3 regions of the Nonomuraea sp. NPDC051191 genome follow, and region 3 is predicted to be linked to each of the others. Evidence: riboswitches for the same ligand, from Rfam matches in the RefSeq annotation. Region 3 holds a riboswitch; each other region holds the start of a gene.
What was found. A riboswitch is a leader RNA that binds a small molecule or an ion and turns the genes downstream of it on or off. The one in region 3 is predicted to bind thiamine pyrophosphate.
Positions count from the first base shown of each region.

Region 1: another riboswitch for thiamine pyrophosphate. It lies ahead of ACIA8R_RS16205 (FAD-dependent oxidoreductase); the one in region 3 lies ahead of ACIA8R_RS02565 (purine-cytosine permease family protein).
Region 2: another riboswitch for thiamine pyrophosphate. It lies ahead of thiC (phosphomethylpyrimidine synthase ThiC); the one in region 3 lies ahead of ACIA8R_RS02565 (purine-cytosine permease family protein).

Region 1 is NZ_JBITEZ010000005.1:276,432-286,358, reverse strand. It holds gene ACIA8R_RS16245 (L,D-transpeptidase family protein) at 1-228, opposite strand, end outside; gene ACIA8R_RS16240 (YbaK/EbsC family protein) at 352-828, shown strand; gene ACIA8R_RS16235 (GNAT family N-acetyltransferase) at 839-1,402, shown strand; gene metF (methylenetetrahydrofolate reductase [NAD(P)H]) at 1,629-2,549, opposite strand; gene ACIA8R_RS16225 (polyprenyl synthetase family protein) at 2,635-3,702, shown strand; gene thiE (thiamine phosphate synthase) at 3,765-4,418, opposite strand; gene ACIA8R_RS16215 (Rv2175c family DNA-binding protein) at 4,396-4,770, opposite strand; gene ACIA8R_RS16210 (FAD-dependent oxidoreductase) at 4,801-5,970, opposite strand; TPP riboswitch at 6,023-6,139, shown strand; partial or broken gene ACIA8R_RS16205 (FAD-dependent oxidoreductase) at 6,108-6,362, shown strand; partial or broken gene ACIA8R_RS16200 (FAD-dependent oxidoreductase) at 6,528-7,487, shown strand; gene thiS (sulfur carrier protein ThiS) at 7,745-7,945, shown strand; gene ACIA8R_RS16190 (thiazole synthase) at 7,938-8,693, shown strand; gene pknB (Stk1 family PASTA domain-containing Ser/Thr kinase) at 8,862-9,927, shown strand, end outside.
Region 2 is NZ_JBITEZ010000007.1:89,312-99,238, reverse strand. It holds gene ACIA8R_RS21315 (hypothetical protein) at 1-229, opposite strand, end outside; gene ACIA8R_RS21310 (DUF6493 family protein) at 324-1,478, opposite strand; gene ACIA8R_RS21305 (hypothetical protein) at 1,603-3,987, shown strand; gene ACIA8R_RS21300 (SDR family oxidoreductase) at 4,040-4,891, shown strand; gene thiC (phosphomethylpyrimidine synthase ThiC) at 4,902-6,380, opposite strand; TPP riboswitch at 6,373-6,485, opposite strand; gene ACIA8R_RS21290 (class I SAM-dependent methyltransferase) at 6,521-7,141, shown strand; gene ACIA8R_RS21285 (glycosyl hydrolase family 95 catalytic domain-containing protein) at 7,101-9,344, opposite strand; gene ACIA8R_RS21280 (hypothetical protein) at 9,404-9,754, shown strand; gene ACIA8R_RS21275 (universal stress protein) at 9,757-9,927, shown strand, end outside.
Region 3 is NZ_JBITEZ010000001.1:541,336-551,262, reverse strand. It holds gene ACIA8R_RS02600 (response regulator transcription factor) at 1-64, opposite strand, end outside; gene ACIA8R_RS02595 (hypothetical protein) at 159-332, shown strand; gene ACIA8R_RS02590 (DUF6412 domain-containing protein) at 329-529, shown strand; gene ACIA8R_RS02585 (YidC/Oxa1 family membrane protein insertase) at 602-1,243, shown strand; gene ACIA8R_RS02580 (ATP-binding protein) at 1,240-1,665, opposite strand; gene ACIA8R_RS02575 (ATP-binding protein) at 1,817-3,685, opposite strand; gene ACIA8R_RS02570 (methylated-DNA--[protein]-cysteine S-methyltransferase) at 3,781-4,353, shown strand; gene ACIA8R_RS02565 (purine-cytosine permease family protein) at 4,339-5,718, opposite strand; TPP riboswitch at 5,709-5,822, opposite strand; gene ACIA8R_RS02560 (rhodanese-like domain-containing protein) at 5,874-6,197, opposite strand; gene ACIA8R_RS02555 (DNA-formamidopyrimidine glycosylase family protein) at 6,224-7,102, opposite strand; gene ACIA8R_RS02550 (TenA family protein) at 7,140-7,745, opposite strand; gene ACIA8R_RS02545 (GPP34 family phosphoprotein) at 7,768-8,415, shown strand; gene ACIA8R_RS02540 (LCP family protein) at 8,462-9,721, opposite strand.

The DNA of each region.
Region 1 (9,927 bases), on a different contig from region 3:
CTGCAGCCAGGTGACGGACTCGCCCTTGGCGCCCAGTTTCAGCGTCTTGCGCGGCGCCGATACGGGCGCCGTGACGGGTGCGGTGACGGATGCCGCCGCCGGGCCCGCCTTGGCCCCCGCGGTGCCGGGGGTGCTCGCCGTACCGGTCAGGCCGGTCGGCGCGGCGGGTGTGACCGTCTGCGCGCAGCCCGTGAGTACGACGGCCCCAGCCGTCAGAAGAGCAGCCACTCCGGGCAGCCGTCGAGCCCCCACCGGTACCACCTCTTTTGTCACGAACACTCCGGATCGATGGACCCTACACCACCTACCACGAACAGGTAATAAGGCGGTCAACCTGTTTAGAGTGTCCTCATGTCTGAGAAGTTGCCGGCGAACGCCGTCGTCGTGGAGGCCGCCCTGCGCGCGGTGGGGGCCGCCGGGGAGATCGTCGTCCTGCCCGAGAAGGCGCCGACCGCGGCGACCGCGGCCGCCCAGCTCGGCTGCGAGGTGGGGGCGATCGCCAACAGCCTGATCTTCGACGCCGACGGCGCGCCGCTGCTGGTCCTGACCAGCGGCGCCCACCGGGTGGACGTCGAGCTCATCGCCCGTACGGCGGGCGTCGCCCGGGTGCGCCGGGCCACGCCGGAGTTCGTCCGGGCCGCGACCGGTCAGCCGATCGGCGGCGTGGCCCCGGTCGGCCATCCGGCCCCGGTCCGCACCCTCGTGGACAACTGGCTGAGCAAGCACGACGTGGTGTGGGCGGCCGGCGGCCACCCGCTGACGGTCTTCCCGACGACGTTCGAGGAGCTGGTGACGATCACCGGGGGCACCGCGGTCGACGTCGAGTAATGTGCGACGGGTGATCGAGTTTCGCGGGGCGGGCCCGGCCGAGTTCACCGAGCGCCTGGACACGGTGATCGACATCTATACGGCGGCGATGAACCCGCCCCCCGAGCAGATCTCCGGCCGCAAGACCATCATGCGAAATCACGGGACATATCCCCATTTCCAGTGCTATTTCGCAGAGCTGCGGGACCCGACCGGCACGGAACGCCCCCGGATCGTCGGCTTCGCCTACGGATTCCGCGGCGCGACCGGCCAGTGGTGGCACGACGTGGTGAGCAGGGCGCTGGCCGACGAGGCCGGCGAGGAGGCCGCGCACGCCTGGATGGGCCACGCGTTCGAGCTGGCCGAGATCCACGTGCACCCCGATCACCAGGGCAAGGGCATCGGCCGGGCCATGATCAGGACCCTGTGCGCCGGCCGCCCCGAACGCTCGGCCGTGCTGTCCACCCACGACCGCCCCACGGCCGCCCGCCACCTCTACGCCGGCCTGGGCTTCACCGACCTGCTGACCCGCTTCGTCTTCCCCGGCGGCCACGAGGAGTACGCCATCGTGGGCCGCCCACTCCCCCTCGACTGAACGCGTCGCACGTCACCGCGGGTAAAGCCCTGGGCTTGACGGGTTTGCCTGGGCATGCCGCCGGGCATCTTGGTGACAGAAAGTGACGGACACGTTACCTACCGAATACCACCCCTTGCTCGTCACCCGCCCGGTCCCCCTGCGGGCGGGTGACGGGCACCGCTTTGTACGGGGTCTTTGTACGGGGTCTTTGTACGGGGTCTTTGTACGGGGTCTTTGTACGGGGTCAGGCGGTGGCGGCGACCGGCGTCAGGCGCTGGAACACCTCGCGCGACGCGCTGGACCGGTTGAACGTGATGAAGTGGATCCCGGGCGCGCCCTCGTCGAGCAGCCGCTGGCACAGCTCCGCGCCGTGCTCGATGCCCAGCGCCCGCACCGCGGCCGGGTCGTCGGCGACCGCCTCGAAGCGGGCCGCCACGTCGGACGGGAACGGCGCCCCCGACAGCTGCTCCGAACGCGCGATCGTGCTCATCTGGGTGACCGGCATGATGCACGGGATGATCGGCGTGTCACAGCCCTGGGCCGCCACCCGGTCGCGCAGCCGCAGGTAGTCGTCGGCCTGGAAGAACATCTGGGTGATCGCGTAGTCGGCGCCCGCGCGGCACTTGCGCACGAAGTAGTCGGTGTCGGACTCGACGGACGGCGACCGCGGATGCTTGTACGGGAACGCCGCCACGCCCACGCAGAACTCACCCGCCTGCCGGATGAGCCGCACCAGCTCCTCGGCGTAGAGCACGCCCTCGGGGTGGCGCACCCACTCGGCGGTCGGGTCGCCGGGCGGGTCGCCGCGCACGGCCAGGATGTTGCGCACGCCCGCGTCGGCGAAGCGGCCGACCAGGTGACGCAGCTCACGCAGCGAGTGGTTGACCGCCGTGAAGTGCGCCACAGGGGTGAGCGTGGTGTCGTGGGCCAGGCGCTCGACGATGTCGACCGTGCGGTCGCGGGTCGAGCCGCCGGCGCCGTAGGTCACCGAGACGAACGTGGGCCGCAGCGACTCCAGTTCCCTGATCGCCTTCCAGAGCTGCCGCTCGCCCTCGTCGGTCTTCGGGGGGAAGAACTCGAAGGAGAACGACCGGCCACCGGTGGCGAGCAGCTCGCGGACGGTGGGGACACGATCGGGCAGGACGGAGGGTCGACCAAGCGCCATGCACCAAGCGTACAGGCCGGTGTCCGGGTCGACCGCCCCTAGACCGGGGACCCGAACCCGAGTCCGCGCCCACTAGTCTCAAGGCATGACCACTGACGCCGCGAGCATGGACGCCCTGCGCACCCAGGTGGAGCGCGCCTTGGGGGAGTTCGTCGAACGGCAACTGCCCGCCTCGGGCGACGCCGAACTCGAACCGCTGCGCACCGCCGCGGGCGACCTGCTGGCCGGCGGCAAGCGCCTGCGTCCCGCGTTCTGCTACTGGGGCTGGCGCGGCGCGGGCGGCACCGACGTGCCGGAGATCTTCACCGCCGCCGCGTCGCTGGAGCTGTTGCAGGCCAGCGCGCTCGTGCACGACGACGTGATGGACAAGAGCGACCTGCGCAGGGGCATGCCGGCCGCCCACCGCCGCTTCCAGACCCTGCACGAGAAGGAGGGCTGGCACGGCTCGGCCGACCAGTTCGGCGAGGGCGCCGCGATCCTGCTGGGCAATCTGCTGCTGGTGTGGTCGGGCGAGATGTGGCGCACCAGCGGCCTGCCGCCGGCGTCGCTGGCCGCCGCCCAGCCCGTCCACGACCACATGCGCACCGAGCTGATGTGCGGCCAGTACCTCGACCTGCTGGAGCAGGCCCACGGCGAGAACACCTTCGAGTCGGCGCTGCGGGTGGCGCTGTTCAAGAGCGGCAAGTACTCGGTGGAGCAGCCGCTCCGGCTCGGCCTGGTGCTCGCCGCCGCCGCCCTGGAGCCGTGGATGGACGAGCTGTGCACCGGCTACGGCCGCCGCGTCGGCATCGCCTTCCAGCTCAGGGACGACATCCTCGGCGTGTTCGGCGACCCGGCCCAGACCGGCAAGCCGGCCGGCGACGACCTGCGGGAGGGCAAGCGCACGATGCTGGTGGCCCGTACCCTGGCCGCGGCCACGCCGGAGTCGGCCGCGACGGTGCGCAGGCTGCTCGGCGACCCCGCGCTCGACGAGGACGGGGTGACCGCCCTGCGCGAGATCATCACGGACACCGGCGCGCTGCGGGAGTGCGAAGACCTGATCGCCGGCTATCTCGCCGACGCCCTGACCGCGCTCGACGAGGCGCCCGTCACCGCCGAGGCGCGCACGGCGCTGACCGAGCTGGCCATCGCCGCGACGTCCCGCAAGACCTGACCCCGGCACTCTGGCCGGGCACCTGGCCTGGGGCGCCCGTCGAGGACGGGCGCCCGGTCGGTTCAGGGGCTCAGGCGCTTGGCGAACTCGGCCGCCGCCGCCCCCGGGTCCTCCGCGTCGGTGATCGCGCGTACGACCACCACGCGGCTCACGCCGTACGACATGACCTCGTCGAGGTTGGCGAGGTCGATGCCGCCGATCCCGAACCACGGCCGCGGCGATTCCGGGTCCGAGGCCGACCCCAGCGACGCGGCGTGCCGCAGCAGCGCCGGGCCGGGCGCGTGGCGGCCCGGCTTGGTCGGCGTGGGCCAGATCGGGCCGCAGCAGAAGTAGTCGACGCCCTCCTCCACGGCCGCGGCGGACGCCTCGGCGATGGAGTGGGTGGACCGGCCGATGACGATGTCGTCGCCGAGTATCTCTCGCGCGACCGTCACGGGAAGGTCGTCCTGCCCCAGGTGGAGCACGTCGGGCCGGGCGGCGTAGGCGATGTCCGCCCGGTCGTTGACGGCCAGCAGCTTGCCGTGCCGGTCGCAGGCGTCGCGGAAGACTTCCAGGAGCGCGAGTTCTTCGCGTGCCTCCAGGCCCTTCTCCCGCAGCTGGATGATGTCCACGCCGCCGGCCAGCACCGAATCGAGGAACTCTGCCAGGTCGCCGCGGTCGCGGCGGCCGTCGGTGCAGAGATAGAGGCGGGCCTCAGAAACCGAGGGCCTGGGCACGCCGCTTGACCTCCGTGTGACGGCCGGCCTTGATCGCCTCGATGGGCGACCCCGGCAGGGACTCGTCTGGGGTGAAGAGCCAGCGCAGCGACTCCACGTCGTCGTAGCCGGCGTCGAGCAACACGGTCAGTGTGCCGGGCAGGCCCTTCATCACGTCCTTCCCGTCGAGGAACACCGCGGGCACCTGCGGCCCGCCGCCGCCGCGGCGTACGCCGAGCAGCTTGTGGTCCTTGAGGAGTTGCTTGGCCCGCCCGATCGAAAGGTCGAGGCGTGAGGCCACTTCGGGGAGAGTGAGCCACTCGTCGACGAGCTGGTCGGTCTCCCGGTCGATCTGTGCAACAGAAAGCGTCACGAAACCACAACTACCACATGCCGTCCTTGCTCAAACAACACAATCCCGTAGGGGGACCTCTGGATCTACCAGGCGTTCTGTGTCGAGGCGGTGACCGCCTTCGATGATCCTACGGCCCTGCACGTAGTCCCGGGGCCGGTCGACGGCGAGCACCGCGGCGAGGGTGTCGCCCGAGGTCAGCCAGACGGCCGACCACTTGCCCTCGGGCTCGCCCCGGTAGACCAGGCGGTCGCCGGAGGGATGGTGGCCGATGTACTGGACCATGTGACCGAACTGCTCGGACCAGAAGTAGGGCGCCGGATCGTAGACGGCCTCCTCGCCCAGCAGGGTCGCGGCGGCGACCTCGGGCGAGCCGAGCGCGGTGTCCCAGTGCTCGACGCGGAGCCGGGTGCCGTAGCGGCGCGACCACCAGGCGGCGCAGTCGCCGGCCGCGACCACACCCGGCATGGACGTGCGCAGGTGCTCGTCGGTGACGACGCCGTTGTGCAGGTCGATGTCGGAACCGGCCAGCCATTCGATGGCGGGCCGCACGCCGATGCCGGTGACGACCACGTGGGCCTGGACGAACTCGCCGCCCACCAGCCGTACGCCGCCCTCGTCCACCTCGTCGACCATGGTGTTCAGGCGCAGGTCGATGCCGTCGTACCAGTGCAGGGTGCGGGCGCCGATCTCCGGGCCCACGGCGTTGGCCAGCGGGGTGGGGCCGGCCTCGATCACGGTCACCGTGCAACCGGCCTTGCGGGCGGCGGTGGCGACCTCGGCGCCGATCCAGCCCGCGCCGATGATCGCGACGTGCGCCCCGGCCACCAGCCCGGCGCGCAGCTCGTGGGCGTCGTCGAGGGTGCGCAGGACGTGCTGGGGGCCGTCGCCGGGCACGGTGATCGGCTCGGCGCCGGTGGCGATCACCAGGCCGTCATGGCCGAGCTCGCCCTCGGTCGTCTCCAGGACGCCCCGGCGAAGGGCCTTGGCGGTGACGCCGGGCCAGAAGTCGATCTCCAGCGCGTCGAGGTCGGCCTCTAGGAAGCTGGAGTCGGCGGCGCCCGACAGGACGGCCTTGGACAGAGGCGGGCGGTCGTAGGGCCGATGGCGCTCCTGGCCGATCAGCGTGATCCGTCCGGTGAAGCCGCGCCCGCGCAGCGCCTCGGCGCTCCGCAGCCCGGCCAGGCCCGCTCCCACCACTACGACATGGTTCACGTTCATGACCATAACGGGGGCGGTGCCGGCGCGTCGCACCGAGGCCGTAGGCTGGGAGGGCAAGACGCGCGGGAGTCCGGCCGTCACCGGGCTGAGAGGAAGGCTTGAACGGGCCTTCGACCGCAAGACACCTGATCCGGATCATGCCGGCGAAGGGAGCGCGGATGAATGTGATCGTGGGCGGCGGGGTCGTCGGGTTGTCGATCGCCTGGCGGCTGGCCCGTGCGGGGTCGCCCGTCACGGTGGTCGACCCGGCCCCGGGCCGCGGGGCCTCCTACGCGGCGGCCGGGATGCTCGCCCCCGTCAGCGAGGTCGCCTACACCGAGGAGCCGCTGCTGCGGCTGGGGGCCGCGTCGCTGAGCCGGTGGCCGTCCTTCGCGGCCGAGCTGGCCGCCGACGCGGGGCTGGACGACGGGTCCGCCGCGGGCTTCGCCACAGGGCTCGCCGGTGGGACCGGCTCGGGCTTCGGCGCGGGGTTCGGCAGTGAGACCGGCTCGGGGTTCGGCGGCGGGTTCGGGCGGGTGGCCGGGGAGGCGGGGTCGATGGAGGCCGCGCGCCGGGGGCTCGACCTGCGCGCCGACGGCACGCTCGACGTCGCCTTCGGGGCCGACGACCTCGCGGCGCTCGACGACCTGGCGGCGTTCATGGACAAGCTGGGGCTCCGGGTGGAGCGGCTGACCGGGCGCGAGTGCCGCCGCCTGGAGCCCATGCTGGCCCCGTCGGTGCGCGGCGGGCTGCTGGCCCCCGGTGACGCCTGGGTCGACCCGCGCCGCGTCACGGCGGCGCTGCTGGCCGCGCTCGACCGGCTGGGCGTGCCCCTGGTGCGGGCGCGGGTGACCGGGCTGCTGCGCGACGGCGACACCACGACCGGCACTGGGACCGGCACTGGGACCGACGCTGGGACCGACGCTGGGATCGGTGCTGGGACCGGCGCTGGGATCGGGGCGATGACCGGGGCCGCGGCGGGTGCCGTGATCGGTGTGCGCCTCGAACCCGACCCGGGTCAGCCTGGCGCCGCCGTGCGGGAGATCGCGGCCGATTGCGTGGTGCTGGCCGCCGGGGCGTGGAGCGGAGAGCTGGCCGGCGTGCCGGTACGGCCGATCAAGGGACAGATCATGCGGTTGCGCTCGCCGCAGCCGCTGCTCGGGCGGTGCGTACGCGGGATGGTGCACGGCGCCCCCGTCTACCTCGTCCCCAGGGGCGACGGCGAGCTGGTGCTCGGGGCCACGCAGGAGGAGCTGGGGTTCGACACCCGGGTGACCGCCGGCGGGCTCTACGAGCTGCTGCGGGACGCCAGGGAGCTGGTGCCGGGCGTCACCGAGCTGGAGGTCGCCGACGTGGTCGCCGGGCTGCGGCCGGGCACCCCCGACAACCTGCCGATCATCGGGCCGGGCGAGGCTCCCGGGCTGGTGCTGGCGACCGGCCACCACCGGGGCGGGGTCCTGCTGGCCCCCCTCACGGCGGCCCTGGTCACAGCAACCCTCACGACACCTGCCGGGGCGACACCGTCCCCTGCGACCCCCACCACGGTGACGCCGCCATCAGGGGCAGCCCCCAAGGGGCCAACGTCTTCAGGGGCGGCAGCGTCCCGAGGGACAGCGTCTCCAGGGGGGCCCGCGTCCTCAGGGGCGGCGTCTTCAGGGGCGGCGTCTTCAGGGGCGGCCGCGTCCTCAGGGGTGGCGTCACGCGGGGCGGGGTCGTTGCCGGGTGTGGGGATTCTGACGGGTGAGGAGGGCGAGCTGGCCGCGCTGTGCTCGCCCGCGAGATTTCGGGATATTTCATGATTGTGACGATCAACGGCGCCGCGCACGAGGTGGCCGACGGCACCACCGTGGCCCAGGCCGTACGGACGCTGACCACCGCCACCACCGGGGTCGCGGTGGCCGTGAACGACGAGGTGGTGACGCGCAGCTCGTGGGAGACGACGGCGCTCGGCGACCGCGACCGCGTCGAGGTGCTGACGGCGGTGCAGGGTGGATGAGCTGATCATCGCCGGGGAGAAGTTCTCCTCCCGGCTCATCATGGGCACCGGCGGCGCGCCCTCCCTGGAGGTGCTCGACCAGGCGCTGGCCGCCTCGGGCACCGAGCTGACCACGGTGGCCATGCGGCGGCTCGACCCCGGCGCCCGCGGCTCGGTCCTCGACGTGCTGCGCCGCCGCGACATCAAGGTGCTGCCCAACACCGCGGGCTGCTTCACCGCGGGCGAGGCCGTCCTGACGGCCCGGCTGGCCCGCGAGGCCCTGGGGACGAACTGGGTCAAGCTAGAGGTCATCTCCGACGAGCGCACGCTGCTGCCCGACCCGATCGAGACGTTCGACGCGGCCGAGCGGCTGGTGGCCGACGGGTTCGTGGTGCTGCCGTACATCGGCGACGACCCGGCGCTGGCGCGACGGCTGGAGCAGGCCGGCTGCGCGGCCGTGATGCCCCTGGGCGCGCCGATCGGGTCGGGCCTCGGCATCAGGAACCCGCACAACATCGAGCTCATCGTGGAGGCCGCCGCGGTGCCGGTGATCCTCGACGCGGGCATCGGCACGGCCAGCGACGCCGCCCTGGCCATGGAGCTGGGCTGCGACGCGGTGCTGCTGGCCACGGCGGTGACCCGCGCGCAGCGGCCCGAGCTCATGGCCTCGGCGATGAGGGCGGCCGTGGCGGCGGGGCGCCAGGCGCGGCAGGCGGGCAGGATCCCGCGCCGCCGCTACGCGGAGGCGTCCTCGCCGACGACCCCGTAGGGGCCCGCCGGAAGTTCGCCGCGTAGGATCCTCCTCAGATCCCTCGGAGGGCTCGGCTCGCGCCGGGTCCTCCCGCCGGTCGGGGCCGCTCTCCTGGGAACGTCTCCGCATCGGTTTCGGGCGCGCGGGCCCTGCCGGTGCCAAAACGCCCGTAAACTCAGGGGGGTGGTGGATAAGACGACTGCGGACCCCCTGGTCGGGCGGCTCCTCGATGGGCGCTACCGCATCGAGAGCCGGATCGCCCGGGGCGGTATGGCGACCGTCTACCTGGCGCTCGACGTCCGGCTGGACCGCACTGTCGCGCTGAAGGTCATGCACTCCTCGCTCGCCGAGGACCCGGCCTTCGTCCGCAGGTTCATCGGTGAGGCCAAGTCGGTCGCGAGTCTGTCCCACCCCAACGTGGTGCACGTCTTCGACCAGGGCACCGACACCGACGTCGTCTACCTGTCGATGGAGTACGTGCCGGGCCGCACGCTCCGCGACATCCTGCGCGAGCGCGGCAGGCTGCCCGCCCGCGAGGCGCTGGAGATCATGATCCCGGTGCTCGCCGCCCTGGGCGCGGCCCACCAGGCCGGGATGGTCCACCGTGACGTGAAGCCCGAGAACGTGCTGATGACCGACGACGGCCGGGTCAAGGTCGTCGACTTCGGGCTGGCCAGGGCCATCGAGGCGACCAACCAGACCCGTACCGGCGTGATGATCGGCACGATCGGCTACATGTCGCCCGAGCAGGTCACCACCGGCGGCGCCGACGTGCGCAGCGACGTCTACGCCGCGGGCATCATGCTGTTCGAGCTGGTGACCGGGCAGCAGCCCTACGACGGCGAGACGCCGATGTCGGTGGCCTACCGGCACGTTCACGACACGGTGCCGCCGCCGTCGGCGCTGGTGCCCGAGGTGCCGCCGCTGATCGACACGCTCGTCGCGCACGCCACGGCCCGCGAGCCGCACGACCGCCCCAACGACGCCACGGCGATGCTCGTCCAGGCGGTCGAGGCCCATCGCATGTTGCCCCGGCTGAGCACCCCGCCGGCCATGACGGCGGTGTTCAACCAGTCGATCCCGCCGCGTCCGAGCGGCGCGGGCGCCCCGTCGATGCCGATGGCCGCGCCCGCCCACACGCTGATCCAGCCGCGCGCCGAGATGGCGCCGCCAGTGCCGCCGGTGTCGCCGCCGCCGTCCACGCGCTCGTTCAAGCCCAACTGGTTCCTGGTCACCCTCGCCGCGGTCATGG
Region 2 (9,927 bases), on a different contig from region 3:
CGTCGCCATCATCATCGCCGCCTCCGGGCTTCGGCGCGGGCGGCTTGACGGGTTCCGCCTCGGTTCCCGGCGACGTGACCGGCCGTACGTCGTCGACCGACGTCCCCGGCGAGGACGAGACCGTGACGGAGTCGCCCAGATCGGGCCCGTCGTCGGCCGCCCGCACCCATCCGGCCGAGAGGAAGCCCGCCGCCGTCAGCGCCACGAGAATGAGCATCACGCGTTTCATGAGGTTGAGCGTGCGCCCGTCCGAGGAGACCACTCTGAGCCCCGGATGAGGAACCTCTCATCCCTCGGGCTCGCCTTTGACACCGGCCGGTCGGTCAGCGGGCTGGATCGCTCACGAGGTGAGGGTTCAGGCGGGCCACGAGGGACTGGGGAAGGGCGGGCAGGCCGTCGCGGATGCGTCCGCCCGCCTCGCCCCCGAACCGCGCCCGATGTTTGAGCACGAGCTGCGCCGCCCTCCCCTGCACCTCGTACGACGCGTGCTGGAACCCCAGGACCAACGCCCCCGCCAGGTCGTCGGCCAGGGCGGGCGACGCGCGTACGGTCTCGTCGAGCCAGCTCAGCCCGGCGCGGGCGAGCTTGACCTCGGCGCGGAACACCAGCCCCTCCACGGCCTCCACCACGTCGGCGGGGTCGGGGTGGTCCAGGTGGCGGACGCGTCTCAGCGCCAGCTCGGCCACCAGGCCGGGAGCGGCGGGCAGCAGGCGCAGGTAGTCGAGGCGGCGCGCAACGACCTCGTCGGCGGCCGGGTCGAGGGCTTCGTGGAGCCGGACGAAGAAGCGCAGGTCGTGGAGCGGCCCGCCGCGCAGGAAGCGGCGTACGCAGCCGTCGAGCAGGACCCCGCGGTCGGCCGCGCGGATCAGCGGGTCGGTACGGGCCTCGCGCAGGAGCCGCCCGGCCCCTTCCGCCTCGAAGATCCTGGGCAGGAGGGCGGGGAAGAGCGGGTCGGCGGGGCGTAACGCGCCGTCGGAGATCCAGGCCAGCACCAGGGGATCGTGCGCGGGCGGCTCGGCCCGGGTGTGCCGGAGCATGGCCAGGGCCAGCGGGGCTCCCGGGTCGGCGGGGCCGCGCAACCTGGCGGCCAGGCGTACGGCGAGGTCGGCCTGCCAGCCGGCGGGACGGTGACCGAACAGCCGCACCATCGGCCCGGGGGCACCGAAGTGGGGACGGGCGGAGAAGCCGTACCAGGACTGGAGGTCGCGGCGGTTGACCCAGGCGGCCACGGCGCCGACGGCGCCGAGGGTGGCCGCCCCGGCCAGGCGCAGCAGCTCGGCGGGCGGTGTCCAGCCGACCTCGCCGATCTCCTCCCAGTCGGGGTCGGCGAGGTCGTCGCGCCGGAGGGCGACGTGCTCGCGGAGTGATCCGGCGACGAGCTTGCGCTCGTCGGCGTCGAGGGTGAGCAGGCGGGAGACGAGCGTGTCGGTGTGGCGCGCGTCGATGAGGTCGCGGATCTCGTCCCAGGCGGTCGGCACGCGGGCGAGTCTATTGATCACCTACGACAGATCCGCCGGACGTGGCCGGATGAGGTCAGGGCACTGCCGTTGGGGCGTCCCGAGGAGGAGCATCGGGCTGACGATGGCACGGGGAGGGGTGGGGATGAAGCGGAAGCGGTCCAAGGGGCAGGGCGGCACGAAGTCGGAGAGCAGCAAGACGAACTTACGCAAGAAGAACAAGGGTGACTCCGAGGAGGAGGTCACGCCCGTCGTCCGGCTGGAGAAGCGGAAGAGCGCGCCGGTCCTGTCCCTGGACCGAGGCGAGGCCATGGAGACCGACACGCGCCCGCGCACCATCGCCATCTCCAAGCCGCGCAGCGAGGTCTGGGGCGCGGTCACGTTCGCGGCACGGGAGCACGACCTCCCGGCGGGCGCCGTCGTGCACCTGCGCCCCCTGGTGGACCTGCGGGGCGACGCGGGACCGAAGAAGATCGCCGGAGTGCTCATCAGCCGGCTCCAGCGCACGCCCTCCCCCTTCGGCAATCGCATGGGCGACCACACGACCTCGTGGCAGGGGGTCGTGGACTCGGTACGCGCCTCGCTGTACGGCCTGACCGTCAAGGAGGCGGCCACGGCGCTGCTGTCGATGCAGGCCGCGGCGCAGGCCCAGGTGAGCGACCCGGACGGCACGGCACGCGACCTGCTGATGCGCCTGGAGGCGGTCGACGCCGACGACGCGACCAGCCGGGTCGGGCCTCTGGAGAACTCTGCCCGCCTGGTCGCCGAGCAGTGCGCCCTGGCCCTGAGCGAGAAGAACGAGAGCAAGGCGGCCCAGGCGCTGGCCACGGCGGTGGCCCAGCATCTGAACTTCCTGAACCACCTGCCGTTCAGCACGGTCCCGCCCGCCTCGGCCAGGGGCTCGACGGGGTCGGGTGAGGGCACGTACCGGGGGGCTCTGCTGGCGTACGAGGTCAAGGCGGCGAAGCTGGCCGCCGAGAAGGGCACGGGCGCCCCCAAACCCCGCCAGTCCGAGCAGAACGAGATGAGGACGGCTCTGTGGAAGATGTTCGCGTTCGACGCGTCGATGCGCGAGTCGTACGTCGAGTACGCGCTCAACCCGCAGTCCTACGGGGACGTGGCCAAGCAGTACGCCGAGCTCCAGTCGATCAACACCGAGCTGGACAAGGCGCTGACGGCGGTCGCCACCAACAAGGACCGGGTCACGGCGTTGCAGGGCATCCCGGCCCTCCTCGACCGGATCGAGGACGTGCAGAAGGCACCCGGGATCTACCAGGGCATGCACCGCGCGGCCGGCGCGCTCAGGGCCAAGGCGGAGGACGCGCGCACCCGGCTCCAGCAGCCGCACACCGCGCGCCGGGCGGAGAGCGCCAAGGAGGCGATCTCGTCGGCCAGGAACGCCCGCATCCTCGCCGAGGCCGGCCAGGTCGCCACGGACCTGAAGAAGATCGGCGACGGCGCGCCGGAGTACGCGGTCGTCGTCCTGTCCGACCTCTTGGACAGGCACCTGCGGGTGATGGCCGCCGCCTACCCGCACGCGGTGACCGCGGCCGGGCTGCCCGAGCCGGTGGACGGCAAGCTCGGCCGGGCGGCAGCGGAGATGATGGTCAAGCAGTTCGAGGGCGCGCTGCGCAAGGAGTACCCGGAGCTGTTCCCCAAGAGGGCGGTCCCGGACGCGCTCCCGCCGCTGATCGAGAGCATCACGGCGCGGCTGGCCGACCAGCCGCCGATCACCGTCGAGCCGAAGCGCACCACCTGGGCGTCGGAGGCCGCCGACACGAACCTGGTGGTGGACTTCGACCCGTCGCTGAAGGAGTCCCTGGTCATCAACGGGCGCGCGCCCGCCCCGCCGGGCGTCGCCGGGATGGGCTGCCACACCACCGCCTGGGCGATCGAGACACAGCACGCCAACCACCTCGTCTCGGACGCCACCACCGGCCCCCAGGCGGTCAGGGCGCTGAAGGAGGCCGTGCGCAAGGACCTCCAGTCGCGGATCATGGAACTGGCCGCGCTGCTGCCCGTCGAACAGATCGAGGGACGCCAGCTCGCGAGCATGTTCGACGAGGCCGCCGCGGTGCTGAACGCCTCCGACGCGCCCACGGCCGCGATGGCCTACCTGTCGTTCCGCAACCTCATGCCGTTCGCGACGGTCAACGAGGGCGACCGCGGCGGCCACGCGGAGAAGAAGGACGGCGGGGTGGACATCACGTTCGACCGGACGGCGATGAAGCTGGCCGCCGACCACAAGCAGGAGGAACTGGTCAAGAACGCGAAGTCGGTCGCGGACAAGCTGCTGGCCGAGCGCGACCTGCTCGCCGCCGACCTGGACCGCTGGGAGGACGACGACACGCTGTCCACCGCCGTCGAGACCGTCCGCACCCGGCTCAAGGAGCAGGCCGACTTCCTCAAGCGCGCCAAGAGCGGCGAACTGGCCACGTACGCCAAGGAGGCCGGGACGAAGGTCTTCGACACCAGGCTGATCGAGCACAAACGGGTGTGGAAGGAGGTTCAGGACTTCAGAAAGGGCTGACCTGGGCAAGCCGTGACGTTACCGATACCCCGCCGGGGGAAGACCGCCGGACATGTCAGACACACCACCACCGCAGAGCCAGCCGTACCCGGGCCGTACGGGGGACATGTCCCCCGAGCCGCGCGACGAGATGCGCGGCTACGAGGGCAGGAACCTGCTGGCGGGCAAGAGGACGCTGATCACCGGTGGTGACTCGGGCATCGGCCGGGCGGTGGCGGTCGCGTTCGCCAAGGAGGGCGCGGACGTCGCCATCGCCTACCTCGACGAGCACGACGACGCCAACCACACCCGCGGCCTGGTCGAGCGGGAGGGGCGGCGCTGCGTGCTGCTGCCCGGCGACCTGGCCGACCGCGACCACTGCGTGGCGGTCGTGGAGCAGGCCGTCGCCGAGCTCGGCGGCCTCGACGTGCTGGTCAACAACGTGGCCTACCAGGCGCCGGTGGACTCCCTGGAGGAGCTCCCGGACGAGCAGTGGGAGCACACGTTCGCGGTCAACATCCACAGCTACTACCGCGTCACCAAGGCCGCGCTGCCGCACCTGCGGGAGGGCTGCGCGATCGTGAACACCTCCTCGATCAACGGCCTGCGCGGCAACAGGAATCTCATCGACTACGCCGCGACGAAGGGCGCGATCAACGCCTTCACCTACTCCATGGCCCAGAACCTGGTCGAACGCGGCATCAGGATCAACGCCGTCGCCCCCGGCCCGGTCTGGACGCCGCTGATCCCGGCCACGATGCCGGAGGAGAAGGTGGAGACGTTCGGCGCGCAGGTGCCCATGAAGCGGGCCGCCGACCCCGACGAGATCGCCCCTTCGTACGTGTTCTTCGCCGCCGACCGGCTGTCCTCGTACTACACGGGTGAGGTGCTGGCCCCGATCGGCGGCGAGACGCTGCCCGGCTGACCGCGGCGGGCTACAGGTAGATCGTGCCGCCCTTCCGGGTGAACTCGGCCGCCTTGTCGGCCATGCCCGCCCGTACCTCGTGGCTGAGCTTCATCGAGCAGAACTTCGGGCCGCACATCGAGCAGAAGTGCGCGGTCTTGGCGGGCGCGGCGGGCAGGGTCTCGTCGTGGAAGGCGCGGGCGGTGTCCGGGTCGAGCGACAGGTCGAACTGGTCCTCCCAGCGGAACTCGAACCGGGCGTCCGAGAGCGCGTCGTCCCACGCCTGGGCCTGCGGGTGGCCCTTGGCCAGGTCCGCCGCGTGCGCCGCGATCTTGTACGTGATCACGCCGGTCTTGACGTCGTCCCGGTTCGGCAGGCCCAGGTGCTCCTTGGGGGTGACGTAGCAGAGCATGGCGGTGCCGTACCAGGCGATCATGGCGGCGCCGATGCCCGAGGTGATGTGGTCGTAGCCGGGTGCGATGTCGGTGACGAGCGGGCCGAGGGTGTAGAACGGCACGTCGTCGCAGAGCTCGCGCTGCAGGTCGACGTTCTCCTTGATCTTGTGCATGGGCACGTGGCCGGGGCCCTCGATCATCACCTGCACGTCGTGCGCGTGCGCGACCTTGGTCAGCTCGCCCAGGGTGCGCAGCTCGGCGAACTGGGCCTCGTCGTTGGCGTCCGCGATCGACCCCGGGCGCAGGCCGTCGCCCAGCGAGAACGTCACGTCGTAGCGGGCCAGCAGGGCGCACATCTCGTCGAAGTGCTCGTACAGGAAGCTCTCGCGGTGGTGGGCCAGGCACCAGGCGGCCATGATCGCACCGCCCCGCGAGACGATCCCGGTCCTGCGGCGGACGGTCAGCGGCACGTGCGCCAGCCGCACGCCCGCGTGCACCGTCACGTAGTCGACGCCCTGCTCGCACTGCTCGATCAGGGTGTCGCGGTAGACCTCCCACGACAGCGCCTCCGGACGCCCGCCCACCTTCTCCAGCGCCTGATAGATCGGCACGGTCCCGACCGGTACGGGCGAGCTGCGGATGATCTGCTCGCGGGTCTCGTGGATGTTCGGCCCGGTGGACAGGTCCATGACCGTGTCGGCGCCCCAGCGGGTGGCCCAGGTCATCTTCTCGACCTCCTCCTCGATCGAGGAGGTGACGGCCGAGTTGCCGATGTTGGCGTTGATCTTGACCAGGAAGTTCCTGCCGATGGCCATCGGCTCGGACTCGGGATGGTTGACGTTGGCGGGGATGACCGCCCGGCCGGCCGCGACCTCCTGCCGTACGAACTCGGGCGCCATGCCCTCCCGGACGGCCACGAACTCCATCTCCTTGGTGACCACCCCGCGCCGCGCGGCGCCGAGCTGGGTGACCGGGGACCCCCACGCCGAGCGGTCGGTACGCGACGGCCCTGAGGTGTCGTAGAGCCGCACCGACGTGCCGTTCGACAGCCTGACCTCGCGCATGGGCACCTGGAGGTCACCGATGTGGATCTTGGAAAAGCGCGCGTCGCTCATCGCGCAAACTCCCTTCGCCGGCATTATCCGGAGCAGGTTCTGGCGGTCGGCGGCTGGCAGCCGTCCTCTCAGCCCGGTCCACACCGGGCTCCCGCGTTGGTCACCGCGATCATAACCTCGCGCGTGGCAGGATCAAGGGGATGTCTGATCCCATTGCGCACACGACCGCCACCTACGACGTCATCGCGAACCAGTTCGACGAGCGGTTCGCCGCTCCTCTTCCTTCGTTCGCGGCCTTCCGCGAACGGTTCGCCTCATCCCTTCCCGCCGGAGCCACGGTCGCCGACCTGGGGTGCGGCCCCGGGCGCGAGTCGGCCTGGTTCACCGGACGCGGCCTGTCCACCGTGGGCGTGGACCTGTCGATCGGGATGGCCGCTCTCGCCGCCGGGCGAGGCGTTCCCACCGTCCTGGGCGATCTGCGGCACCCGCCGCTGGCGCCCGCGTCCCTGGACGGCATCTGGTCGGCCGCGGCCCTCGTGCACGTGCCGTCCGAGCAGACCGAGTCGACGTTGCGCGCCTGGCACGCGACACTGCGCCCCGGCGGGGTGCTCGCGCTGACCACCGCCCTGGGCGACAGCGAGGGGTGGGAGCCGGTGCCCTACCGGACCGAGTACGAGCGCTGGTTCGTCCATCGCGACGCCGGCGACCTGCTCACGGCGCTGGACTCGGCCGGGTTCGCGGTCGCCTGGCACGAGTCGAGCGTGACCCACCGCACCTGGTTCAGCGTGCTGGCGACAGCGCGTAGCTCTCCCCTGCCCTAGTCTCCAGGTCGAGCGCGAACCCGGGGCCGCGCAGCCGGGCGGTCCCGCCGCGCGCCGACGTCAGCCTGACCTCGGCCGGCACGCCGTCCGTCCAGGTCACCCCCACCGAGAAGCCGCCGCGGGCGCGCAGCCCGTCGAAGGAGCCCGCGCGCCAGGCGGACGGCAGCGCGGGCAGCAGCTCGACGACGCCGGCGTGGCTCTGGAGCAGCATCTCGGCCACCCCTGCGGTCGCGCCGAGGTTCCCGTCGATCTGGAACGGCGGATGCGTGTCCCACAGGTTCGGCAGCGTGCTGGACCGCAATTGCCCGCTCAGCATGCTCAGCGCGCGGTCGCCGTCCTTGAGCCGGGCCCAGAAGTTGACCTTCCAGGCCATGCTCCAGCCCGTGCCTCCGTCGCCGCGGGCTTCGAGGGTCGTACGCGCCGCCGCCAAGTGCTCGGGAGCGGTGAGCTGCGTGCCGGGGTGCAGGGCGTAGAGCTGGGAGACGTGCCGGTGCCGGTCGGCGGGGTCGTCGAGGTCGGCCTTCCATTCCTGGAGCTGCCCCCAGGAGCCGACGCGCAGCCCGGGATCGAGCCGGTCGGCCGCCGCGCGCAGCCGTCCGGCGAACTCGGCGTCCACGCCGAGCGTCCGCGCGGCCTCGGCCGTGCAGGCGAACAGGTCCCGGACGATCTGCTGCGGCATGGCCGCGCCCGCGGTGAAGTCGCCGTGCTCGGGCGAGTAGGCGGGCGAGACGACCAGGCTGCCGTCGCGCACGTCGGGACGCAGGTTGGCCAGCCAGAACTCGGCGGCCTCGCGCATCGCCGGGTAGGCGTGCCCGCGCAGGTAACCCTCGTCGCCGTCGAACAGGTAACGCTCGTAGAGCTGGCGCACCAGCCAGCCGGCCGCGTCCGGCATCCAGAACGACGTGGGCCAGTCGTGCACCCCTGTGAACCCGAACGGGTTGGTGTTGGAGTGCACCACCCACCCCTCGGTGCCGAAGATCGACCTGGCGGTCTCGCGTCCGGGCGCGCGCAGCCCCGCCACGAACTCCTGGTACGGCACCGCCGTCTCGGCCAGGTTCGCCGGCCCGGCGGGCCAGTAGTTCATCTGGAGGTTGATGTTGGTGTGGTAGTCGGACTCCCAGGGCGGCGAGTTGGACGCGTTCCACACCCCCTGGAGGTTGGCCGGCAGCGAGCCGGGGCGGGAGGAGGCGATCAGCAGGTACCGGCCGTACTGGAAGTACAGCGTCTCCAGCGCCTTGTCGGACGGGCTCGCGGCCCCTTCGTAGCCGGCCAGCAGGCGGTCGGTCGGCAGGTCGGGCATGATCTGGCCGAGGTCCAGGCGGACCCGGCCGAACAGCGCCCGGTGGTCGGCCTCGTGCTCGGCCCGCAGCTCCCCGTACGGCCGGCGCGCCGCCGCGTCCACGGCCGCCGTGACCCGCGCCGCCGGGTCCGGGCCCCGGTAACCGGGATGGACGGGCGCGTGGTCGGTGCCCGCCGAGAACACGAACACCGCGCTGTCGGCGCCGGTCACGACGACGCGGTCGCCCTCGTCCGTACGGGTGCCGCCCTCGGTCAGCACCTGGACCTGGCCCTCGTACACCAGGCCGTTGTCGGCCAGCACGCCCCGGACGCGCAGCCGTCCCGCCTCGGCGGTCACTTCCTCCCCGCCTGGGTGCGCTGTGCCGAACCGTAACGTGAACCCCACCCGCCCCGGGCGTGCCGCCGTCAGCCGTCCGACGATGACCTTCGCCGGGTACGAGGCGAAATATTCCCTGGTGAGCACCACGCCGTCGGCGTCCTCGTACGTCACGGCGGCCACCGCCGTCTCCAGGTCGAGCGTGCGCCGGTAGCCGCCCGAGAAACCACCGGTCACGTCGAGCAGCAGCTCACCGAAATTCTGGTACGCCCCGAACCCGGGGATGTGCCCCACCGTGCTGTAGGACGGGTTTCCGAGGATTCCGGCCACTTCCTCCGGCGCGACCGAACCCCGCTCGTCGATCATCCGGCGCACGGCGTCCAGCGCGCCGGGCCGCTCCTCGGGCCAGTTCCCCGACGCGCCGGGCTCCGCGCTGCCCGGACCGCCGGTCCACAACGACTTCTCGTTGAGCTGGACGCGTTCCGTCCCGAGGGTCCCGAACACGCACGCGCCGAGCGCTCCGTTGCCGATCGGAAGGACGTGTCCTTCCCAGTCGGGGGCGGGCTCGTCGTACCGGAGCGTCAGCATGGCGATCAGCCTAAGGTTTGACGATCGCCCCTGGCGGTACGGACCCCCTCAGGGGAACTATGATGAAGATCGCCGCTGTGGCCGCGATCGTGGCTCTGACCACGATCGGACCGGCTGCCGCCTCTGGGGACGGCATCGAGCAGCAGGAAGTGAGCAAGCAGCAGTACCGGATCCTGACCGCCCAGTGCCGCTACGCCGACACGCAGGCCCTGCGCGCCAAGTGCAGGCAGGCGGTCCAGGAGAACTACCGCATCGGCCGGCGCAACCGTTCACTCGACTGCCGGACGTACTCCGGCGTGACGGTCTGCGGCGAACTACTCCTCAGCAGGACCGAGCGCGCGTGCATCGACGAGTCCACCAGACAGGGCTTGGCGTACCGCCGCGCCGAAGTGGAATGTTACGTGGCCTGACCATGATCGTCGCAGGTGTCGACGGCTCGCCGACCGGACTGCTGTCCGTCGACTGGGCCGCCAAGGAGGCAGTGCTGCGCGGGGTGTCGCTGACCGTGGCCCACGTGGTGCCCGACTGGGTCTGCCGCCCGATCTCCGGCCGGTACGCGGAGGTGGGCAAGTGGATGCGCGAC
Region 3 (9,927 bases):
GATAGCGCGCCACGACCTCGGACACGGTCGGATCGTCGTCGACCACCAGGATGCGGGTGTTCACCGTCTCACCGTACGGCTGAGCCCCACGTAGGGGACATGTACGTCACAGGTTCGTAAGCCTCGCGGATCATCCTCGGAGGACGTACGGTGGCCTCATGAGTAGAGTCGTCATGCTCGTTTTAGGGGCCATCCTCGGTCTCTTCGTGCTGTTCACCTTCGTTCTGCCCCTGCTGGCAGGTCTGTTCAAGCTCGTCCTGATCGTCGGTGTGGTCGCACTGATCGTCTTCATCGCGGTCACCATCGTCGGTAAGTCCCGTTCGTCACAGTGACGTCGTTCCTGTTCGATCCGTGGCTGGTGGGGATCACCATGATGGCGATCCTCCTGCTGGCCACGTGGGCAGCCACGTTGCTGCCCGCACTCGGCGGTGAGCACTCCGGCTTCCCGCTGACCTACGCGCGCCGCACGGCCTTCCAGCGGCTGCGCGATCCCGACGCGGCCGGACGCCCGCGTCCACGAGCGCCTTAGCCGAGCCCCGCTTCCGGTCAAGCGGGGCTCATCACACGTGAGCCCTGATCCGTCGTCATGTCTGAAGGGCTCATGATCGATTCACTTGTCACGTTCGTCATCGGCGTGTCCGGGGGTCACGCCGCGCTCGCCATCGTGCTGTTCACCCTCGCCGTACGCCTGGTCCTGCTGCCGCTCAACGTGCGCCAGGCGCGCACCAACCGGGTCAAGCAGCGGCTCGCGCCGGAGCTGCGGGAGCTGCAGAAGCGTCACGGACGCGATCCCGAGCGGTTGTCCAAGGAGCTGACCGCGCTGTACGCCCGGGAAGGCACGTCACCGTTCGCGGGGATCTTGCCGATGCTGGCGCAATTGCCGTTCATGTGGCTGATGTTCAGGGTGGCCACGCATCCGACCGCGCTGGCCGGGCACACGCTGTTCGGAGCTCCGCTGGGGCAGCAGATCGCCGGCGTGGTGGCCAATTTCGGTCTGATCAGTTGGCCGGTTTCGGTCTTCGTCGTCGTGATCGCGGGGCTCGTGCTGCTGGCATGGCTGTCGGCACGCTCGATCAAGGTCTCGGAGGACCAGCCGGAGCTGCTGCGGAAGGTCATGCCGCTGCTTCCGTACGGCTCGGCGCTGGCCGCGCTCGTGCTCCCCCTGGCGGGCGGCCTGTACCTCCTGGTCTCCACGGCATGGGCCGTCACCGAACGGGCCGTGCTCGCGGCCAGGGCCGCCTAACCGGCCTCCTTCAGGGCCGCGACCTGCCCGTTCACCGACGCGCCGTTGGGTGCGGGCAGGATGGCCCACACGGTCGTCGTGTCCCCGTCGTGACGAACCCCCCAGCTCTCAGCCACGTATTCGACGATTCCCAGCCCCCGGCCCCCGAGCGAAGACAGGGTCGGGCGGCCCGCCCGCGGCTCTGTCGCCGCACCCCCGTCGCTCACCGCCACCTCGATGTGATCGTCGCTACGCATCCAGGCGACCCTCACCATGCCTGAAGGCAGCGGATGCGCGTGCCGCAGCGCGTTGCTCAGCAACTCGCTCACCACCAGCACGGCATCGTCGATCGCGGCGGTGTAGACCCCACAATCCTGCAGGTCAGTGCTCAGACGCTGGCGGGCGACGGCGACGCTGGACGGCGCGTACGGCAGCAGCACCACGCTTGACACACCCACCTCCCCGTTCCCTGTGCCCCCCGCGGGAACACTCCCCGGTACGACCGAAATGCCCCGTTAGCCAATCGCAGAAACCGCATCTCGATCACAGCTTGTACACATTGGACGATAGATCAGCTCAACTGTGACCACCTCGTTACCGCATCGGTGTGTCGGATCGGATAGTGGAAGCGCGCCTCAGCACCAACCGCATCCTCGTACCCCCTCCGGACCTCGGTTGAGCACTCACTTCTCCCCCCTGCGCCCTGGCCAGACTGCGCACGATATAGAGCCCGAGCCCCACTCCACCAAAGCGCCTCCGGTCCCCGCTGTCCACCTGGACGAAGCGCTCAAAGATCCGTTCGCGGTCAGGCGGTGAGATTCCGACCCCCTCGTCATCCACCACTACGACCACGTCGTCGCTCTCGGACCAAGCTTCAACACAGATCAATCCACCCATTGGGGAATATTTAAACGCGTTCTCCAGCAATTGCCCCAAAACGATGTCGGTTGCCAGGGCGTCGCCCAGCACCGGGGGCAATCCGTCCGGGATGCGGACCTCGACGCGGTGGCGGTCGGACAACACGGGAAGGCCGAGCGTGGCCGCGTGGATGCGGGCGGCGAGGTCGAACGCCTCGATCCGCACCGCCAGCTCGTCCGCGCCCGCCCTGGCCCCCAGCAGGAGATGGTCCATGAGCTGACCCAGCGATCCGGCCCGCTCGGCGATCGTGTGCACGGCCGAGCGCCGTTCGGAGTCGCTCATCTTGTCCCAGCGCGCGTCGAGCGTGCTGGCGAACCCCCGCACGATCGTGATCGGCGTACGCAGCTCGTGGCTGGTCGTGGCCAGGAAGAGGTCCTTGGCCTCCTCCAGCTCCTTGGCCTGGGTGACGTCGCGGAAGTCGATGACGATCTCGCCGGTCTCCTCGATCTTCGCGCTCACCACGTCCAGCCACCGGCCGTTCTCCATCTGGAACGTCAGCTTCTCCCCGGGGCTGGGCAGCGGGAACGGCGGCGGCCCGCCGATCACGACGTCGGCCGGGAAGGCGGTCAGCTCGGCCGCGGCGGGGTTCCAGCGCACGACCCGGCCGGCGTCGTCCAGCACGGCGATGCCGTCGGCGCTGGCGTCGAACACGGCCCGCTCGTGCGCCCGCTGCCGTACCGCCTCCTGGTAGGCCACCGCGTTGCCGACCGCGATGCCGGCGTGCCCGGCCAGCAGTTCGAGGAGCTCCAGCTCCAGGTGCCCGGGGGCGGTCCCGGCGAACAGCGCGTAGAGGGCGCCGTAGGGGCGTCCGCCGACCGCGGCCAGGCCGAGCGCGATCGTGTGCAGCCCGTTGAGCCTGGCCCACACCAGGTCGTCGAGCCCGTGGGACTCCAGCATCACGGTCTTGCCCGTGCGTAAGAGCTTGTCCACCAGGCTCGTCCGCAGGCCGGTGGTGGTGCCCCTGAGCGTCTCCGGCAGCCGGTACGTGCTGACCAGCCGCAGCCGCTCCCCCTCGATCAGCACGAAGCCGCCCGCGTCCGCGCCCGTCAGCTCGGTCAGGCTGGCCGAGATCCGGTCGAGCACGGCCGGCAGCTCCAGCTCGGAGTTGATGTCGCCGACCACGTCGGTGAGCCGGCGCACCAGCCTGGCCCGGCGTTCCATGCGCAACCCGGCCACCTCGTCGGCCCGGGCGGGATGGTGGACGCAGACGTAGCCGACCACGGAGTTGCCCAGGCGCAGGGCGTTGATGTCCACCCGCAGGTCGAGCGCGCCGCCGTCCTTGTGGACGCGCTTGGTGCGCAACGACACCTGCCCCCCGGTCCGTACGCGCTCCAGCACCGCGTTGTGCTCGGCGGTCAGCTCGTCGGGGACGATCGGCGCCCGGCGCCCCAGCATCTCGGCGGCCGTCCAGCCGAACAGCTGCTCGGCCGCCGCGTTCCAGACCAGCACGCTCTGGTCGCGGTCGAGCGCCACCACGGCGTTGGGGGAACCGGCGAGCACAGCGCGAGCGATCTCCTCGTCACTGCCGACCCATGTGTCCCCCACACCTCCATAGTGCACGTGGCGTGGTGGGTCTGACGGGCGATCCGTCCGATACGCTGCGCTCACGAAGATTCCGGTGGCTGAAACGGGTGAGAGGCATGTCGAGCAGCGACCTCGATGCCCTGCTGAGAGTGACCTCCAACACCTACAAGGGCGAGGGCCCGCCGCACATCGCGTTCGGCACCTACGACGGCGCCGTGGGCAGGCTGGTCCTGGCGGTCACCGGGAAAGGCATCGCGGCCTGCAGTTTCGAGTCCGAGAACGTCGTGTACGAGCGGGTGGCCAAGGAGGTCGGCACGTTCATCGGGCCCGACGCCCGCCGTCTCGACCCGGTGCGCCGGGAGCTCGACGCGTACTTCTCCGGGCGGCTGCGCACGTTCGCCACGCCGGTCGACCTCGCGCTGGCCACGCCGTTCGCCCGTAGCGTGCTGCAGAAGACCATGGCCGTCCCCTACGGCACGACCACGACGTACGAGGAGATCGGCGCGAGCATCGGACGGCCGCGCGCGCTGCGCGCGGTCGGCAACGCGGTCGGCGCCAACCCCGTCTGCGTGATCGTGCCCTCCCATCGGGTGGTCCGTGAGGACGGCGAGCTCGGCGACTACGCCGGAGGCGTGGCCGCCAAGCAGCACCTGCTCAACGTCGAGCGCCGCGTCTCAACGGCCCGCTGACCGGCGCAGGCCCCTGGTGAGCCCACCGGTCAGCCCACCGGTCAGCCCACCGGTCAGCCCACCGATCAGCAGGGTCACCAGGGCGGCGACGAGCGCGCCGCCGAGCGCGCCGTTCATCCACGTCTCCCGTGTGAAGCCGACCGCGTCGCGGGCGGCCGCCCAGAAGTCGTCCCAGCCGGCGACGGTGGGCGTCGAGGTGGTGAACCAGTAGGCGGCGAAGCCGAGCGCCCACGGCAGCAGCATCAGCCAGCGCGAAGGCGCGTCCTCGGCGGTGTTCCAGCGGGCGGCGCCGCCGAGCACGAAGTAGTCGACGGCCAGCACCGCGAACATCGGCACGAACACCGCGCCGATCACGCCGAGGAACGCGCCGTAGGAGGTGACGTCCACGACCAGGGCGATCGCGGTGGTGAGCACGCCGATCGCGGTGGAGACGACCCGCCGGTCGACCTTCGGCATGAGGTTCTGGAGCGAGACGGTGGTGGAGTAGACGTTGGCGAAGGACTGGTCGGTCTCGCGCAGCACCAGGATGCCGAAGAACAGCGCGCCCAGCGGCGCCACGACGAACGGCTGGAACACGACCATGCCGTCGGCCTGGACCGCCTGGGCGCCCGCGATGGCCACCGCGTACACGCCGAGGGCCAGGCAGGCCACCTGGGCGACGGTGTAGCCGCCGACGACGCCGGTGAAGGCGGCCCGGCTGGAGCGCGAGTGCCTGGCGAAGTCGGCGGCCATCGGCACCCACGACACCGATAGGGCGATCACGTAGTCGACGGCCGGGGCGAAGGCCGTCCACGACCCGCCCGTGTACGTCGGCGCCTCGCCCAGGAACGACACGGTGAACCAGATCAGCGACACGATCACGCCGACGGTCACGTACCGGCGCAGCAGCCTGATCGACCCGAGCGGCCAGACGGCCAGCGCGGTGGTCAGCACGCCCGCCACCACGACCCACATTTGGTACGGGACGTCCCCGAAGATGGCGTTCGCGGCCTTGGCGATCACCCAGAGCTCGAAGGCCCCCCAGCCGAGCATCTGCACGATGTTCAGCACGGACGGGACGTACGACATCTTCGCCCCGAACAGCCCGCGCAGCAGCACCATCGCCGGCCGCCCGGTCTGCGTGCCGGGAATGGCCGACAGGCCCACCATGGCGGTGCCGATGAGGCTGCCGACCACGGCGGCCGTGAGCGCGGCCACGAGGCTGAGCGGCGCGCCGCCCAGCGGGTCGATCAGGATGAGCGCCCCGGAGAAACCGAGGAGGCTGACGCCGAGGTTGGCCCAGAGCGCGCCCTGGTCGAGGACGCCGAGGGTCTTGGGGGGCGCGCCGTCAAGGGTCAGCGGTACTTCGTCGACGACATGCGTCATCGCACACTCCCTACGCCGGCATTACCCGGACAGGTTCAGGCGGTCGGCAGCGGCTGTGTTACTGCCCTCTCAGCCCGGCACCCCGAGCTCCCGCGACTATGCAGTTGGCGCCCTCATCATGCCTCAATGGCGGCAGAACCGCCACAGTGGGGCATTCAGGCCACGAACGGCTGCTGTCCGGTCTCGCTGACCATCGGACGGCGGGCGAACTCCCACGACTGCATGCCGCCGCCCACGTTGACGGCGTCGCGCCCGAGCTGGTTGAGCCACGCCGTGACCTGCATCGACCGGCCGCCCACCCGGCACACTACGTAGACGGTGCGGTCGGCGGGCACCTCCTCGACGCGGCCCTGGATCTGCGACATGGGGATGTGCACGGCCTCGGGGGCGTGGCCGGCCAGCCATTCGTCCTGTTCGCGGACGTCGAGCAGGTAGGCGTCGTCGGGAACGGCGGTGGCCTCGATCTCTGGAACGGTCATGCTTCCATCATCCCGCGCCCCGGACCCTACTTGAGCAGGCGCGACATCCGCCGGTCGGCCAGCGGCCTGCCGCCCGTCTGGCAGGTCGGGCAGTACTGGAGCGAGGAGTCGGCGAACGACACCTCGCGGATCGTGTCGCCGCACACGTCGCACGGCTGGCCCGCCCGGTTGTGCACGCGCAGCCCGGACTTCTTCTCCGCCTTGAGGTCCTTGGCCGCCAGCCCGTGCGCCCGCTCCACGGCGTCGTGCAACGTCGTCACGATGGCCTCGTGCAGGTCGGCGATCTGCGCGTCGGTCAGCGTCGCCGCGATCTTGAACGGCGACATCCTGGCGGCGTGCAGCACCTCGTCGGAGTAGGCGTTGCCGATGCCGGCGATCACCTTCTGGTCGCGCAGCAGGCCCTTGATCTGGGCACGGTTGCCGCCCACGATGCGCTTGAGCGCCTCGACGGTGAAGGCGTCGTCGAGCGGGTCGGGGCCCAGGGCGGCGACGCCCGGGACGTCCTCCGGCTTGTCGGTGACGTAGACGGCCAGCCGCTTCTGCGTGCCGGCCTCGGTCAGCTCGAACCCGGGGGCCAGGCCGTCGTCGTCGGGCGCCAGCCGTACGCGTACGGCCAGCGGCCCCTTGCCCGGCCGCACCGGCCGCGCGCCGGACAGGTCGTCACGCCAGCGCAGCCAGCCGGCGCGGGCCAGGTGGATGATCAGGTGCAGGCCGTCGCAGTCGAGGTCGAGGAACTTGCCGTGCCTCGACACGCCCGTGACGGTGAGCCCGCCGAGCGCGGTGACCGGCGGGTCGAACGTCTTGAGCGCCTGGAAGGCGACGACGTCCACGCCCGCGATCGAACGGCCGACCGCCCGCTCGCGCAGGAAGTGGGTGAGCGACTCCACTTCGGGAAGTTCCGGCATGCCACCAGGGTATGGCGCGCGCCGGGCCGTCACGCGACTACGGCACGTCCCAGAAGGCGAGTTCGTGGGCCATGCCCTCGGTGAACAGCGCCTCCGCCCGTACAGGATCGGGGTCGGCCTCGTCGATCATCTGCCCGATCCGTACGGTCAGCGCCGCGAAACCGGGATCGGCGTACGTGTCCACCCAGGCCCGGTAACGCGGCTCGGCGGGCGGGTTCTCCGCAAGGATCTTCCCAAGACTCGAATATCCCCACATGCACGGATAAAGCGCGGCCAGCCCCTCCCCATAAGACCCCGCCGCCTCCAACAGGAACGCCGTGTACGCCACACACGCCGGCCCCTTCACCGCGTTGTCCAGGTCGGCCCCGAACTCCGCCGACAACGACCGATGCAGGCGCAACTCGTCGTGGTACGTCGCGTGCGCCAGATCCACCAGGTCCCCCAGATGCCCGTCCGGCGCCTGCCAGGCCAGCCTGGAGAACACCCGCACGTAGTCGAGCAGGTACAGGTAGTCCTGCTCCAGCCAGGACCGGAAGACCGGCTCCGGCAGGTCGCCACGCCCGATCCCGGCCACCGTGGGATGGTCGAGCTGCGCCTGGAGCAGCGGACGTCCGATCGCGTGAAGTTTTTCCGAAATGCTCATGCTGGGAGGTTAGTGTCGAGGCATGACCGTGACGATCGCCGAAGAACTCCTCCTGCTCGCCTACAGCGAGGAGGAAGGCAGGCAGCTCATCGGGGGCATCCAGCTCGACCCCGCGCTCGGCGGCGCGATCCTCGCCGAGCTGGCCGCCGCGGGCCGCGTGGAACTGGCCGACGACAAGGTGACGGTCAAGGACCCGGCCCCGCTGGGCGACGAGGAGCTCGACGCCGCCCTCGCACGCATGGCCGAGGACGGCAAGGCCAGGAAGCCCGCGTGGTGGGTGCAGCGGTTGCAGTCGGGCAAGCTGCGCTGGCGGCTGCTCACCAGGCTCGCCGAGTCGGGCGTGCTGGCCGAGGAGCGCAGGAAGGTCCTGGGGATCTTCCCGACCACCCGCTGGCCGGAGTCCGACCCTCAGGTGGAGGCCGACGTGCGCGAACGCGTGACGGCCGTCCTCACCGGCGCCGAGCCCGACCAGCGCACGGCCACCCTGATCGCGATCATGTACGCGGCGAAGCTCGACCTCAAGGCGTTTCCCGGCGCCGACCGCGGGCGCGTCAAGGAGATCGCCGAGGGCGAGTGGGCCGGCCAGGCGGTCGCCAAGACGATCAGCGCCATCACGGCGGCCGTCATCCTCACCACCACCACCGCCGCGACCGTCGCCGCCACGAGCTGATCCGCAGTCCTGTGAGGCGCGCCGGGAGCGCGCCTCAGGGGACGGGTCAGCCCGCGTCCACGATCTCCTTCGGCACCGGCTTGTCGGCCTTCAGGGCGTCGAAGAGGGCCAGCGCCTTGAGCCGGTCCCACTTGACCGCCGCGCCGCCGCCCGCGACGATCTCGTTCCCGCCGAACGGCACCACGGTCGTGACCGGGCTGTCGCCCATGGCCAGCCCCAGCGAGAGCATGTCGAACGCGCCCGTGCTCGAGTCCACCTCGACGGCGTCCGTGGCGCTCATGGCCAGCGGGATCGACGTGAACGGGTTGATCAGCACACCGGGGCTGGCGGCCTTCTTCACCACCGCGCCGAGGAACTGCCGCTGCCGCTTGGTGCGCTCGAAGTCCGGCAGCGCGCCGCCCTTGCGGGTGCGCACGTAGCCGAGGGCCTGGGAGCCGTTGAGCACCTGCTTGCCCTTCTTCAGCTTGAGCCCGGCCTTGGGGTCGTCGACGTCGGCCCGGACGTTGATCTCGACGCCGCCGACGGCGTCCACGATGCCCACGAACCCGGCGAAGCCGATCTCCATGTAGTTGTCGACGTGCACGCCGGTGACGGTCTCGACCGTGCGCACCAGCAGCTTCGGCCCGCCGGACGCGTACGCCGCGTTGAGCTTGTCGCGCCCCCGCCCCGGGATGGTCACGGCCGAGTCGCGCGGCAGGCTGACCAGGGTGGGCTTGTCGCCGTTGTCGGAGATGTGCAGCAGCATCATCGAGTCGGTGCGCTGCCCGACCGCGCGCCCGGTGGCCAGCTTCTTGCGCTGGGCCGCGGTCAGGCCCTTGCGGCTGTCGGAGCCGACCAGCAGCCAGTTGGTGCCGGGTGTGTCGGCGGGACGGCCCTCGTACTCGTCGAGCACGCCGTCGATGCCCGCCAGTCTGGAGTCGACCCAGAAGAACAGGCCCACGGCCGCCACCAGGAGCAGCGCGACCAGGCCGGCGACGATCTTCAGCACGGTCCCGCCGCGCACCCGTGGCCTTCTGGGCCCGCGCGGCCCCTCCGGCGTGGGCTCGTCGTCCGACGACCTGAGCGGTTTGACCGGGCTGTTCCCGGCGCGCTCCCGCCCGTAGACCTTGCCGCCCGATCTGGGAGGCGGCGGGGACTGCTGCTCGTCGGAGTAGGCGGGCAGCTTGTGGGTGGGCGCGTTCGGCACGCCCGGCGGAACCTGGTGGGCGGGTGCGCCACCGGAGCGGGGACCGTCGCCGGGCCTCGGTGGCAGCGGGCGGCCGTCGCCCGGCGAGCGCATGGCCCGCGTACGGTCGTCCTCAGACACTTCGCCTTCTTCCCTTCGATTTGCCATAGACGCTACGTCCAACCCCCTTGCAGTGAAGACATCTCACCAAGTTTCTCCCACGGACAAGTACACAGAACTAGCGGAGAGTCACTGCGGAAACATAGACGCGGACTGCGTCGTTAGCGTTATGGACGACCTCTATCGAAGGGATGATCGTGTCCGCTCCGGACTCGTGGAGTCTTGGC